3 regions of the Aerococcus sp. HMSC10H05 genome follow, and region 3 is predicted to be linked to each of the others. Evidence: riboswitches for the same ligand, from Rfam matches in the RefSeq annotation. Region 3 holds a riboswitch; each other region holds the start of a gene.
What was found. A riboswitch is a leader RNA that binds a small molecule or an ion and turns the genes downstream of it on or off. The one in region 3 is predicted to bind FMN.
Positions count from the first base shown of each region.

Region 1 (4,689 bases), on a different contig from region 3:
ATTCAATCTCTTAAATCTATTATTATCATTCCATTTATAGCAACTGCTGTTGTTGGTGTGGCAATGTGGTATGTGGTGGGGCCACCAATCACTGCGCTAACCGTTGCTTTGACAACATGGTTAAATGGTATGACAGGTGCTAATGCGGTATTACTCTCTGCATTACTTGGTGCTATGATGGCGGTAGATATGGGGGGACCTATCAACAAGATTGCTTATGCTTTTGGTACTGCTGCATTTACTTCGGGCAGTTATATTGCTAGTACCGCAATGTTAATCGGTATTGGTCTACCAAACTTTGGTATGTGGTTAGCTACTATGCTAAATAAAGATTTATATAGTGATGCTGAGAGAGATAACGGTAAGACGGCATTAGTAATGGGATTAGTTGGAATCACTGAAGGTACAATACCATTCGCAGTGGCAGACCCAGCTAGAGTTATACCTAGTATCGTGGTGGGGACAGCTGTAGGTGCAGGTTTAAATGGTTTCTTCGGCTCAACACACCCTACGATGTTATCTACGTTTATGGCAATTCCGTTCACAAGTAATATTATCGGATATGTTATATCAGTTTTAGTGGGTGGTGTGGTCATTGCAGTGATGGTTAATTTCTTGAAATCTAGGGATAAGAAAGCAAAATAAAATTAATAATTAAATATTGTAATTATAGAAAAGTAGGTAGTTAAAATACTATCTACTTTTTATTTATGAAATATCAGTTAAATATTGTGTAAAATACTAATAAGCTGGAGTAAAATATTTTATTTTTTGATAAAGATAAAATAGTCTTCTAAAAAACAAGATATAAGATAGATGAGTACATTTTTATTAGAAATAGAAGTTAAAATCATATGTAGAAAATAATTTTTTTATGTGGAGGTATATATTGAAGAAGCATGATATTCAAAATTTATACGATACTTTGTTTGATACAGCATTTCTCATTAGGTATGGCTATTATGACGTTAATATGAGAAAGATTGAATCCAATAATATAAATGATAGATTATTAGAGGAGCATTACGGAAAATCAGAAAATTTTTATCTAAGAATTTTTAATTTACAAGATTTATCAAATTTGGTTAAGAAAAAAGATTTACGTTGTTTTTTTGATTTTGATGAAACTAATAAAAATGCAGATACAGAACCAATTTTATTTAATATTCCCAAGAATAAGTACACTAGAAGGGAATATAAAATGATTAATATTTTTAGTTATTTACAGCTATGTTATTTCATAGAAAAGAATAAGCAGGAATTTATTAATATTTTTATAGATAACAAGTTTTCGACTTCAAAGTATTTTAATCAGTTAGATTTTAACTTTAAATTTACAAAGCAAATTGAACAAAGATTGTTATATGTAGGTAATCGAATGCTAACTCTCGATTTGTCGAACTTTTATCATACACTATATACTCACAGTATTCCTTGGGTAATTACTGGGAAACAACAATCAAAAGCAAAACGTAGAGGAGGATTTGCGAATGATTTGGATACTTTAATTCAGAAGTGTCAATATACGGAAACACATGGGATACCAGTGGGAAATATAATTTCACGTATCATTGCAGAATTATACATGTGTCATATAGATAGATTAATGGAGGATAGAGGATATGTGTATTCAAGATATGTTGATGATATAAAATTTGTTTTTACTACTGATGCAGAAAAAGAAGCTTTTTTAACAGATTTTCATTCCCTCTGTAGAGACTTTAATCTCATACTAAATGATAATAAAACTAAAGAATATATTTTTCCTTTTGAAAATAATATTCAAAAAATAGATATATTTAATTACTTTGATGATTTTAATCAGAAAACAAAGGTTGAAAGTTGGAAAAATAGAATAAATAATTTTATAGATTTCTGTCTAATAGAAGAAGGAAAAGAAAATAAGGGAGCTATAAAGTGTATATTTTCTGTAATTATAAATAAAATGAAAGATTTAAAATTAACAGGAAGTTATATTCAAGAAATTTTACTAACGAGAGAAAATGTAACTCATCAAAATTTATATGAGAGAATTTTAGATATATCTCTAAAAGACTCTAGTTTATCTAATAAATTTCTAAATTTGACTGAAAACTTAGTAGAACTTGGAATTGACAAGAAACAAATAAAGCAGATTGTTAAAGAATATGTTTTAGAGAATGAAAAGAACTTAATTCAAAAATTAGATGATTCAGTTATTAATGGCTGGAATCAAGAAGTTTATCAATTACTTCTATATTCAGTAATATTTGATTTATCTGCTATAGCGACAGAAGAAAAATTAATTGATATTCTTTCTAAGGATCTCGATGATTACTCTAAATGTTTATGTGTAATTCTTTGGTTAAAAGAAAAGTATGAAGTTGAAAAACTTTTATCTATATTAGAGAATGTTCTGTCAGAAATTCACTTGAATTATGATGAAGGTAGCATTAGAATGCAAGAAAGATATTGGTTATTAAGATATTTCATGTATCATTTGATTCAGAATAATCTAATACCAAATCAACAACTAAATAATCATTTTTCAAAATGTAACACTAACAAAAAAAGCCAACTAGTAGAATCAGAGTTGAATAAGGACTATGTTCTCGATATTAACACTAGTATGAAGAAAAGCAAAAGAATGATTAATCAGTTTTATAAACTCTTATTAGATGAAAATGTTGCTCTAGTTGAACTAAGAACTATTGATGATGTGTTATTTGAGTTTATATAATAATTCCAAATATTAACTAACATTAAATACCCTATAATGTATATTTTCTATTCAAAATACATTTAAGGGTTTACATTTTCATTTTATTGCCGTAAGATATCACCATAAACAGTCAAATAAAATCTTCAGGGCAGGGTGTAATTCCCGACCGGCGGTAAAGTCCGCGACCTCCTTTAGTTAGGGGCTGACTCGGTGTAATTCCGAGACCGACAGTAGAGTCTGGATGGAAGAAGAGTAGAAACAAAATAAACGAATACTATTGCTATATAGTTTATTTGTGTGCCCTAGGAATCTAATTTCTAGGGCTTTTTTTCGTCACTCTGACTAGATTTTTTGTTGTTTAGAGAAAGGATGAGTGAATGAAAGACTATATGCAAGAAGCACTTGACTTAGCCAAATTAGGCCAAGGTTGGACAAGGTCTAATCCTATGGTTGGTGCAGTTATCGTGAAAGATGATCAAGTCATCGGCCGAGGTTACCATCAGCAGTATGGTGGTTTACATGCGGAAAGAGAAGCATTAAAGGATGCTAGCGAAAAAGGATATGATGTAAAAGGGGCAACCATGTATGTCACCCTTGAACCTTGTTGTCATTTCGGCAAAACACCGCCTTGTACACAAGCTATTATTGAAGCGGGTATTGAAAAAGTGGTGATTGCTGCAACTGACCCTAACCCACTAGTTGCTGGAAAAGGGATTCAGGAATTAAGAAAGCACAATATTAAAGTAGAAACGGGTCTTTTGGCTGAAGAAAGCGAAGACTTGAACCGTAAATTCAATTATTTTATGACCCACCAACAGCCCTATGTCACCATGAAATATGCCATGACCCTAGATGGGCGGACAGCTGCCTATACTGGGGATTCTAAGTGGATAACGGACAAAACTGCACGAGAGCATGTGCATTATCAACGCCACAGTAATCAAGCCATCATGATTGGTATAGGGACAGCGCTTGCTGATGATCCAATGTTAACTGTTCGAATTGATGACTTTGAAGGCATTAACCCTATCCGTATTGTTTGTGATACTAGCTTGAAGCTGCCCTTAACCAGCCAATTAGTGAAAACTGCTAAGGAAACACCAACAATTGTTGCAACAACCAATCAAAATCCACAAGATCACCAATCCTATCAAGAAGCTGGTTGTCAGTTATTAGTTGTAAAAGCAAAGAATGGCAAGGTAGATTTACTTGATTTAATCACCCAACTGGGCCAGCAAGGTATTCAAAGTATTTATGTTGAAGGTGGCTCAAAACTAAACGCGTCGCTACTTGAAGCTGGTTTAATACAAGAAATCCACACTTATATTGGACCTAAAGTTATTGGTGGTTTTAATCAGTATAGTCCTATCAGTGGTTTTGGTTTTCCAAAGATCAATCGAGCACTCACAAGTGATATCCAAGCAATTACGCCATTAGGTAAAGACCTTTTGATAGAAAGTAGGGTGGATTAAATGTTTACAGGAATTATTGAAGACATTGGCCGTATTGAAAGTATCAAGGCTATCAACAATCGTGCAGGACTTTTTTTGACCATTGCTTCTGAAAAAATAGTAGCCGATGTCAATCTAGGTGACTCTATTAGTGTGAACGGCATTTGTCTGACCGTGATGAATTACACCGATACCAATTTCCAAGTGGAAGTGATGCCAGAAACGATTGCGAAAACGTCTTTAGAAGGCATTACGCGCAATAGCCAAGTGAATCTGGAACGGGCGATGAAGGCAAACGCGAGATTTGGTGGTCATCTTGTAAGTGGCCATATTGATGGTATTGGTAAAATCACCGCAATTGAGGCAGATGGTATCGCTAATTGGTACACGATTCAAACAAGTAAAGACCTAATGCGCTATATCATTATGAAAGGGTCTATTGCGATTGATGGTACAAGTTTAACGGTTGCTGGAGCTGAAGGAGATAGTTTCAAAGTTTCCATTATCCCTCACACGAGTGAACAAACCATTTTTTCA
Region 1 covers NZ_KV786946.1:85,920-90,608, reverse strand. Annotated here, with positions in the region: gene HMPREF3116_RS00865 (PTS fructose transporter subunit IIC) at 1-645, shown strand, start outside; gene HMPREF3116_RS00860 (RNA-directed DNA polymerase) at 890-2,719, shown strand; FMN riboswitch at 2,837-2,958, shown strand; partial or broken gene ribD (bifunctional diaminohydroxyphosphoribosylaminopyrimidine deaminase/5-amino-6-(5-phosphoribosylamino)uracil reductase RibD) at 3,079-4,193, shown strand; gene HMPREF3116_RS00850 (riboflavin synthase) at 4,174-4,689, shown strand, end outside.
Region 1: linked by a shared signal. The riboswitch ahead of ribD (bifunctional diaminohydroxyphosphoribosylaminopyrimidine deaminase/5-amino-6-(5-phosphoribosylamino)uracil reductase RibD) and the one ahead of HMPREF3116_RS00065 (energy-coupling factor ABC transporter ATP-binding protein) in region 3 are both predicted to bind FMN.

Region 2 (4,689 bases), on a different contig from region 3:
TTGACACTCTAAGGCCTCTAAACTTGTCAATTGTCCTGGCTTAAAAGCCTGATAACCTGTCATTTCTTTAAGACGTTGATGCCAATCGATCATGATGATCTCCTTTCTGGTACACAATATGCCAATAGCGATATAACCAATACGCTTTTTCTCCAAATCTATCCTTAAAGCCTTCATAGGTTACATCTGGTTTAGTTGTTATTAAAATGCCAATATCCTTTAAGTCAAGTAACTCAACTACCAATGGTTCGATGATTTTGGGATTACTCAAAGATATCTCGATGATATGTTCTGTAATTGTAGAGAGTTTCAATCCTCTTTTAAACGCAATTTGTTCCAAGCTGTTCCCTTGATTGAACATATCCAAAGTTTCTTGTGTTGTTTGGTTCCAAATTGGAAACTGGTTAAAAAGTCCTCTGGTGAATACTTGAAGCCAATGAGTGGTATCCTCTAAAGTCTCCCCACTCAGCCAATTCTGATAGAGTTGGTCCAACACAGCTTGTTGTGTAATGACAACTGCACGTTTAGAAAGCTGATGATTTTCAGCAGCTTGTTCAAGGGTTTGTGCTGGTAATTGAGCGCCCTCAAACTGCTCAAGGAATAACAAGGCTGCCTGGTTGGGAAAATCGGTAAGGTCCTTGATTAATTGCTGGTGGAGGCTATGACCTATGGCTGTTAAATCAGCTTTATCAGCATTTTCTCTTTTTATCATTAATACAAAACTTTTGATAAATTGTTGTATATCTAAATCTTGAACAATTGGACTATAATGTGAATTTTCAGCTAGGTGATTGGATAATACTTGCAACAATAATTTAAAGGCTAGATGGTGTTTATGATGATGATTTGCAATAATTAGACCATTTCGACTGGGTAATATTTTATCAAAAATTAACTCCATAAACTCTGAATGGTTATCTTGCCGAAAAATTGCCTCTATTGAAATATAGTCTTCTACATTTTGAGTATAGGATAGCCAGACATTTTTTTGAAGTTTAGGGTACAGCCCCAAATAAGCGGTTAAATGATTCGAAAAAGCAAAAAAAAGTGTTGTAGCAGTTCGCTTGCCAATCAACACTTGGTATACAGAATTTTGAGGGAGGGCTTGGACCTTAAAAGCAATCGCCATTAATAAAGTATCCAATTCTACCCCTCCAACATTCCTATATAATATTTTTGCGTTTGTTATTTATCCTTTGGTCTCTATTATAGCAAAAAATGAGTCTATCTTCATTTTCAACGGTGTGAATATTCGAGCGTTCCAAATCGACTGACTAAAGTTGGTAAACTTTGAACTAAAACAAAGTGTGCCAATAGTGAAACCAATACGCCTTTGATCAGATTGAATGGGATAATACCCGCTAGGATATATGTTTGCATATTACCTACATCGAAGTTCATTACTTGCATGTAGAATGGCGTAATCACGAAGTAGTTTAAGATAGTCATCACAATCGTTAAAGAAAGAGTAGCTGATAAATATGCGGCAATCGTTTTTGCAAAGTTCATTTCTTTAGCTGACTTTCTACCTGAATATACTGTTACCATTTGATCTTTTAATAGATAGTATATCGGTAAGATATAGGCTATAGTAGCGATAAAGGCAGTAGCGTCTCCTATTGGAATACCCATCTCACCACCAGTGTAAATATAATGTAAGCCATTTGCAATTAAGCCAGCTGCAGTAGCTTTTTTGGGTCCCGAAATAAAAGCAACAAGTAAGATTGGCACCAATGAAAAGTCTACCTTTAAATAGGGTAACGCTGGGATGATTGGAAAACCAATAAACATCAAAATAAATGATAATGCCCCAACAATTGCAACCAATACTATTTCCTTAGTGTGATTCTTTCCCATATAAATGCTCTCCTTTTCTACTTCATGGGTCGGCACTCAAAAGTGGAAATAAAAAAACTCTTTCCACCTTCAAGGTAAAAAGAGTATAGACAAACAGCCTTTGTTCGCCCATCTTCTTCCATCCTGACTTTACAGTCGGTTCTAGAATTTCACTAGATCAGTCCCAAAATGGGAGTCGCGGACTTTACCGCCGATCGGGAATTTCACCCTGCCCTGAAGATTGCTTCAAATTTATTTTCTTACTACTCTTATTATAGCAAGTATCTTACTTATTTCAAGTATATTACTTATTTCTTCTTAGCAATCGTTAATAGCTCTTCGATTTCATGCTTCAATAAAATTCTACTATCTCCTGGTTTTAAGCCTTTAAGATCTAAAAATCCGTAGCGTTCGCGTTTTAATTTAGTAACGGGGTGTCCTACTGCTTCAAGCATCTTACGGACTTGGCGATTACGTCCTTCGTGGATAATCACCTCAATAATTGTTGTTTTTTTATCCTTATCAACAGAAAGAATTTTAGCTTGTGCAGGTGCTGTTTTACCACCATCAATTTCAACGCCACGTTCTAATTGCTTACGCTCTTCTCCAGTAATAATCCCCTCAACTTTTGCCACATAAACTTTATTAATCTCGTAACGCGGGTGCATTAAAGTATTCGCAAATTCACCGTCATTGGTTAACAACAGTAAACCGGATGTATTGTAGTCTAATCGTCCTACCGGATAAATACGCTGTTCGACATCTGGAAAAAAGTCTGTCACAACTTTACGCCCTTTATCATCTTTTACAGCAGAAATCACGCCAGTTGGTTTATAAAATACATAGTAAACTGGCTCTTCTTTATAAATAGGTACCTCGTCTACTTCAATACGATCAGAATTTGACACTTTTTTTCCTAATTCTCTAACAACTTGTCCATTAACTTTGACGCGTCCCGCCGTAATTAATTTCTCTGATTCTCGTCTAGAGGCAACTCCTGCGTGTGCCATCACTTTCTGTAATCTTTCCATTATTCAATAACTCCTATTGGTGACCTATTCTGTTGGCTCGTCTTTTGTTATTTGGTTGAATTCCTTTTGCATGGGTTCGCCATGCTCATCTATTTTAAAAAGGGTTTCTTCATCTACAGACCCATCTAACACTAAATTATGGATGTCTGGCAAGTCGTTTAAAGACTCTAATCCAAAGTATTGGTAAAAGTAAGATGTCACCTCATATATGATTGGTCTCCCCGGTGAATCTTGTCGACCCGTTTCCATAATTAAATCTCGCTCTAGCAATTTATGGATCATGTTTGACGATTGAACGCCCCGGATATCATCAATTGTCATCCTTGTCACCGGTTGTTGGTAGGCAATAATCGCTAACGTTTCTAAAGCTGCTTGTGATAGTTTTGTAGCGAAAGGAGACACCGCATATTTCTTCACTACATCACCATATGTCGCTTTTGTCACCAATTGGACCCGTTCATTAATCACTGTAATTCTCAAACCCGATTGCGGATCGTGTTGCAGACGATTTCTCAATACCATCACATAATATAAGGCCCATTCTGACTTTATTTCCAGTAAATTCGCAAGTTCATCCACAGCAATACCGTCTTCACCTGCTACGAAAAGTAAACTTTCTATCGCAGCGACTGCATTCATTCACTTTCCTCCCGTCTAATCAATTGAATATCTGCCCTTAAGTTTTCTTGGTATAAGTATAACTCATTTGACTTCACTAATTCTAAAATTGCTAGAAACAAGCTGACAATTTGACTTCGTGAGTGAATTTTACCAATAAAAACAGTATCTTGGAACATTAAAACATTTCGGTTTGACGAGACAAAGGCTTCACGGATATCAGCCATTGCAGCACTTACTGAGTAAAGTTCTCCCGCAATCGTTGTTTGGATCGGTTGTTGATTCTTTAATCGGAAGGCCATTTTTTGAATAGCTCTGTATAAGTCATCCGGCGTTAGTTGGCGTCCAGTCATCGGTATTTTAGCTTGATATGCTGATAAATCAGTTGGTTGCTTGGTGTATTCTAAAGATCTTTCAGCCTGTTTATCCGCTAATATATGAGATATCTCTTGATATTGTTGGAAAGCTAGTAATTGTTCTACCAAAGAATCGCGTGGATCTTCCTCTTCTTCAACAACCTCTTTAGGTGTTTTAGGTAACATCATTTGCGTTTTAATTTCCAGTAATGTAGCGGCCATCACCAAATATTCTGAAGCAACATCCAGAGATAGCGCTTCATAAGTATGAATATAGGCTAAATATTGGTCTGTAACTAAATTAATTGGAATATCGAAAATATCCACTTTTAAATCTTTAATTAAGTGTAATAGTAAATCTAGCGGCCCCTCAAAGGCCGCTAGATCTAGTGTTAATCCATTTGTTTGCTCGTTCATATTGACACTTATCTCCTAGACTTGGGTAGTGTGTTCTTGATTATTATCAGATTCCTCTTGGCGACGCTTTGTCCATTTTGACAAAATTGTTGATAGAGAAATTACTCCAGTAAGGGAATAAACGGGATACTCTTTTTTTAATGCCGTCAGTATATCATAAGTAAGTCCTTCTTCTCTAAAAGAAGGATTGATGGATAAATAACGCACAACTAAAGTATCTGTATCATCATGTTGATCAAATCCCACTAATCCGATAATATTATCTGAATCAGCATCTTTCCATAAATAAATCTTACGCTCATGCTGATCTATTTTATTCATCTCTTCTTTAAGTTCAGAAAACTCTTTAAATTCAGGGATGTAGGATAATAGGCCCATTACGACTTTCTCGTATCTTCCTATATAAGGCACTAACATTTTTGCCCTCCTTT
Region 2 covers NZ_KV787006.1:31,263-35,951, forward strand. Annotated here, with positions in the region: gene HMPREF3116_RS08005 (RecQ family ATP-dependent DNA helicase) at 1-93, opposite strand, end outside; gene HMPREF3116_RS08010 (helix-turn-helix domain-containing protein) at 68-1,144, opposite strand; gene HMPREF3116_RS08015 (ECF transporter S component) at 1,237-1,857, opposite strand; FMN riboswitch at 1,964-2,082, opposite strand; gene HMPREF3116_RS08020 (pseudouridine synthase) at 2,145-2,867, opposite strand; gene scpB (SMC-Scp complex subunit ScpB) at 2,892-3,506, opposite strand; gene HMPREF3116_RS08030 (segregation/condensation protein A) at 3,503-4,258, opposite strand; gene HMPREF3116_RS08035 (reductase) at 4,274-4,675, opposite strand.
Region 2: linked by a shared signal. The riboswitch ahead of HMPREF3116_RS08015 (ECF transporter S component) and the one ahead of HMPREF3116_RS00065 (energy-coupling factor ABC transporter ATP-binding protein) in region 3 are both predicted to bind FMN.

Region 3 (4,689 bases):
AACGATTAGCTTGTTGACTTATAAAGGCTCTTGGGTTGGTTTTCTATTAAAATTTAAACCCTTGCGATGGTTAGGTCAGCGTACATTCCACATGTATTTATGGTATTACCCAATCAATGTGCTATTCCATATGGTACCTACCAATCAGAATTGGTTTACCAATAGTATTTGGCCACAAGTTATTTTGATTATCGTCCTCTCTTGTTTATCTTATGCCCTACTAGAGGAAAAAAGATGGCCGGTACCGATTTTTAATGAAGTCCCAAACAATGAACCAGTCCGTCTTTTCACGAAGATTCATCAATTATTTAGCCAACCAGCACCTTGGTTGACCCGCATTTTATTCATAGCTTTTACCTTCGTATTTATTGGAGGAGCTAGTGCAGTTGCAATTTCTAAACCAGCAGAAAATGTGACTGTAGAAGAGCAGCAAGCTGCTGAGCAGGCCAAGAAAATTGAAGAATTGAATAAACAAAGGGCTGAGCAAGAAAAACAAGCAGATGCGAGTCTTTCAACTTATAAAAAGAATTTGAGTGAAACGTCATTAGGATTTTACCAAGGTATTCCGGATGACCAGGCTCGGTTTGCTTATCAGTTATCTGTGACTTTCATCGGCGACTCCCTAATGGTGGGCGAATCAGAAGGCTTGTATACCTTGTATCCTAATGCGATTGTTGATGCTGCGGTTGGTCGTCAGTTATATACCTTAGCTGGCTATCCAACTAGCTTAGACAGCCAAGGCATGCTTAAGGATGTCGTCTTAGTTGATCTAGGTGCGAATGGTGGCTTTACATCAGCACAAATCAGTGATTTCTTAGACGAAATTGGTCGAGAGAAAACGATTTTTCTCGTGAATACGCATGTTGATCGCCCTTGGGCAGATGATGTCAATAAAACTTTAGCTCAAGTGGCTAGTGACGATAGCGATTCAATTTACTTACTAGATTGGCATGATTACTATACTAGCCATGCTGAAGCGCCTACTTGGTTAAGTCAGGATGGGGTACACTTTAATCCTGATGGCGGTCAAGTTTGGTTACAATTTGTGACAAATGGTATGTATCAAGTATTGAAAAAATAATATTAAATTGATAGGCTATTGCATGCGTTAAATGCAATGGCCTTTTTTGTTAGGAGAAATAGGGGTATAATGACCCATATTAGACTATAACCAAGAGGATGGAGGCGTTTTGCATATGGATTTGGATAAGTTGTTATATACAACACGAGTGCATAATGACCAAGGAATTAAGGGAACGGCCTGGGTTGAAGGAGAAAATGAGTTGCGAGTGGTAACTTCTAGTCCATTGAAACCAGAAGAAGCGGGTACAAACCCCGAGCAATTGATTGCCTTATCATGGGCAACTTGCTTGAATGCGACAATAGAAATTGCCTTAAAACGTCACGGTTTCAAAGATGTATCTAGTGAAGTGGCTATTCAGGTAGACTACAGATTAAATCAGGAAACCTCTATTACATATTTTGGGTTTAAGGTGGATATATATATAGACTTAGCGCAAAATAAAGCGGATGAAATCGTCGATGAAGCAGAAAGTCGATGCCCAGTATCTCAAATTATTGGTGATTACCCGCATGTTGAAATAGTTGTACATGCTAATGATGAGTGACTATTTAGGAGATATTTTAAATGGGATACGATAGGTGTCTTGACATCTAATGATTGCTTTTAATGTTGGATTTTAGTAGACTAAACTAAGAAAAATAAATGAAATGTCTTCAGGGCAGGGTGCGAGTCCCGATCGGCGGTAAAGTCCGCGAATTACCGGCTAATGTGGGTGATTGAACTAGTGAGATTCTAGTACCGACTGTTACAGTCAGGATGGAAGAAGCGTATAGTAGAAGAGACAAGCTAGTGATAAAAAGAAGTTAGCCTGATTTATTCTTCTTTAACAAACTCTTCCAAGTAACATTGGAGGAGTTTTTTCTTAAATATATAAAGTGAGCGAGGAAACAAGATGTCGAAACCGATTATTCAAGTTCAAGATTTGTCTTTTCAATATAGCCAATCAGACGAGAGATTCGCTATAGATGGGTTATCTACGTCAATTTATGAAGGTGAGTGGCTAGCAATTATTGGCCATAATGGGTCTGGAAAATCAACATTTTCAAAGCTATTAGTGGGTCTATTAGAAGCGAAATCAGGCACAATTGAAGTAGACGGAAAAGTCCTATCTATGGAAACCGTATGGGATATTCGTAGTCAAATTGGCCTCGTCTTTCAAAATCCAGATAACCAATTTGTAGGTGCTACTGTAGAGGATGATGTGGCTTTTGCTTTGGAGAATAGGGGCATACCTGTTGAGGAAATGCATGAACGCGTAGCTTCTGCTCTTAAAAGAGTCAAAATGTGGGATTACCGGGACAAGGAACCTGCATCTTTATCAGGGGGACAAAAGCAACGTGTAGCAATTGCTGGTGTTATTGCTATGGCACCAAAGATTATGATTCTTGATGAATCGACATCTATGTTAGATCCAGAAGGACGGGAAGAGTTGATGGCGGTAGTAGCGGATATCAAGCAAGATAATGACTTGACTGTTATTTCAATTACTCATGACTTAAATGAAGCAGCGGAAGCAGACCGTATACTGGTGTTTAAAGAAGGAAACATTATTAAAGAAGGCCGACCAGCTGATATTTTTACTTATGGCCATAAGTTGACTGAAGTAGGGTTGGACGTGCCTTTTGCCGAGCAACTAAAGCGTGCACTTGCTAAACGTGGTGTAGATGTACCGAGTGATTATATTGATGAGGAAGGGTTAGGTGAATGGTTATGCAAATCGCATTTGAACATGTAGGTTTTACTTATGGTGCTGGCACGCCATTTGCTAGTGAGGCCCTGCATGATATTAATGTGACCATTCCAGACGGGTCATACACGGCTATAATCGGGCATACAGGGTCCGGAAAGTCTACCATCACCCAACACCTTAACGCTTTAGTACAACCTACTGTAGGGCAAGTACGGATTGGTGAGGCGGTAGTGTCAGCTGACTCTAAACCTAAAGACTTGAAAGCTATCCGTCAAAGAGTGGGCATGGTCTTTCAATTTCCAGAAGGACAACTATTTGAAGAGACGGTCATTAAAGATGTGATGTTTGGTCCGATGAATTTTGGTGACGATGAAGCAACTGCCAGAAAGAAAGCTGAGTCAGCTCTAGAAGCAGTGGGGATTTTGCCTAGCCTGTATGAACGGTCTCCATTTGAGTTATCTGGGGGTCAGATGCGACGGGTGGCGATTGCTGGGGTAATGGCCATGAAGCCTGAAGTATTGGTTTTAGATGAACCGACAGCTGGATTAGATCCTAAAGGTCGTATTGAGATGATGAATATGTTTGATCGTTTATACCGTGACCAAGGTTTAACAATCGTTTTAGTCACGCATCAAATGGAAGATGTGGCCGCTTATGCCAACCATGTGATTGTGATGGATGCGGGGACATGTGTGAAAGAAGGCACACCAGCTGAAGTATTTCAAGATCCTAATTGGTTAGCGGATCACCAATTAGCTTTGCCGGATGCAGCTGACTTTGCTTTTAATTTACAGCATAAAATACAAGGTTCACTTTGGGATAATGCGCAAGCTATCCCCTTAACTGTTGATGAGCTGGCTGACTTAATTGTAGACCAATTAGATTTACCAACAAGTGGTAATTCAGCTGCCAATATAAAGGAAGGAGACCAATAATAAATGAAAGATAAATTAATTATTGGCCGGTATATTCCTGGTAATTCATTGATGCACAAGTTAGATCCACGTGTAAAATTAGTTGGTTTGATTGTCATGATGTTATTAGTCTTTGCAGCAACTCATTTAACAACAAATATCATTATGATTGTAGTGGTAACTATTCTTGTCTTTTTAACGGGTATTTCTCTTAGGGTCTTTTTACGTGGGTTACGGCCCATGATTGCGATTATAGTATTTACGGTGGTCTTACAGATTTTGTTCACCCATACTGGCGATGTGCTATGGTCTTTTGGTCCCTTAGCTTTAACCACTGGTGGCTTAACAAACGCGGCTTATATTTTTGTTCGTTTCCTATTGATTATTTTCCTATCTACTATTTTAACTTTGACAACGCAACCCCTAGCAATTACTGACGCTATGGAAGCTTTGTTGAAGCCTGTTCGCAATATTTTACCCGTGCATGAAATTGCCTTGATGCTATCGATCGCCTTACGGTTTGTGCCAACTTTACTTGAAGAGGCAGATAAAATTATGAATGCACAGCGGGCTCGAGGGGTGGACTTTTCTGAGGGGAGTATCCTTCTGCGAGTGAAAGCTTTTATCCCAGTATTAATCCCTTTGTTTATTTCTGCTTTTAATAGAGCTTATGATCTGGCTACCGCTATGGAAGCGCGTGGTTATCGAGGCGGTGAAGGTCGGACTAAGTATCGTCAATTGCATTGGGGCAAAAGAGATACCCTTGCGAGTATTGCACTTGCTGTTTTGACAGTAGTTATGATCATCTTATAGTCACTAGAAGGAGGGCAAATTTTGCCTAGATTTAAAGTAACCTTACAATATGATGGCACACCATTTGTCGGTTTCCAAGTTCAACCGAATGGGCCCACGGTACAAGCAGCGCTTGAGAAAGCTTTAAAGCTAATGTCAAAAGGTCATGATATCCCAGTGGTTGGGTCAGGGCGAACTGATTCGGGTGT
Region 3 covers NZ_KV786945.1:9,586-14,274, reverse strand. Annotated here, with positions in the region: gene HMPREF3116_RS00075 (acyltransferase family protein) at 1-1,081, shown strand, start outside; gene HMPREF3116_RS00070 (OsmC family protein) at 1,197-1,628, shown strand; FMN riboswitch at 1,730-1,855, shown strand; gene HMPREF3116_RS00065 (energy-coupling factor ABC transporter ATP-binding protein) at 1,977-2,819, shown strand; gene HMPREF3116_RS00060 (energy-coupling factor ABC transporter ATP-binding protein) at 2,795-3,709, shown strand; gene HMPREF3116_RS00055 (energy-coupling factor transporter transmembrane component T family protein) at 3,713-4,501, shown strand; gene truA (tRNA pseudouridine(38-40) synthase TruA) at 4,523-4,689, shown strand, end outside.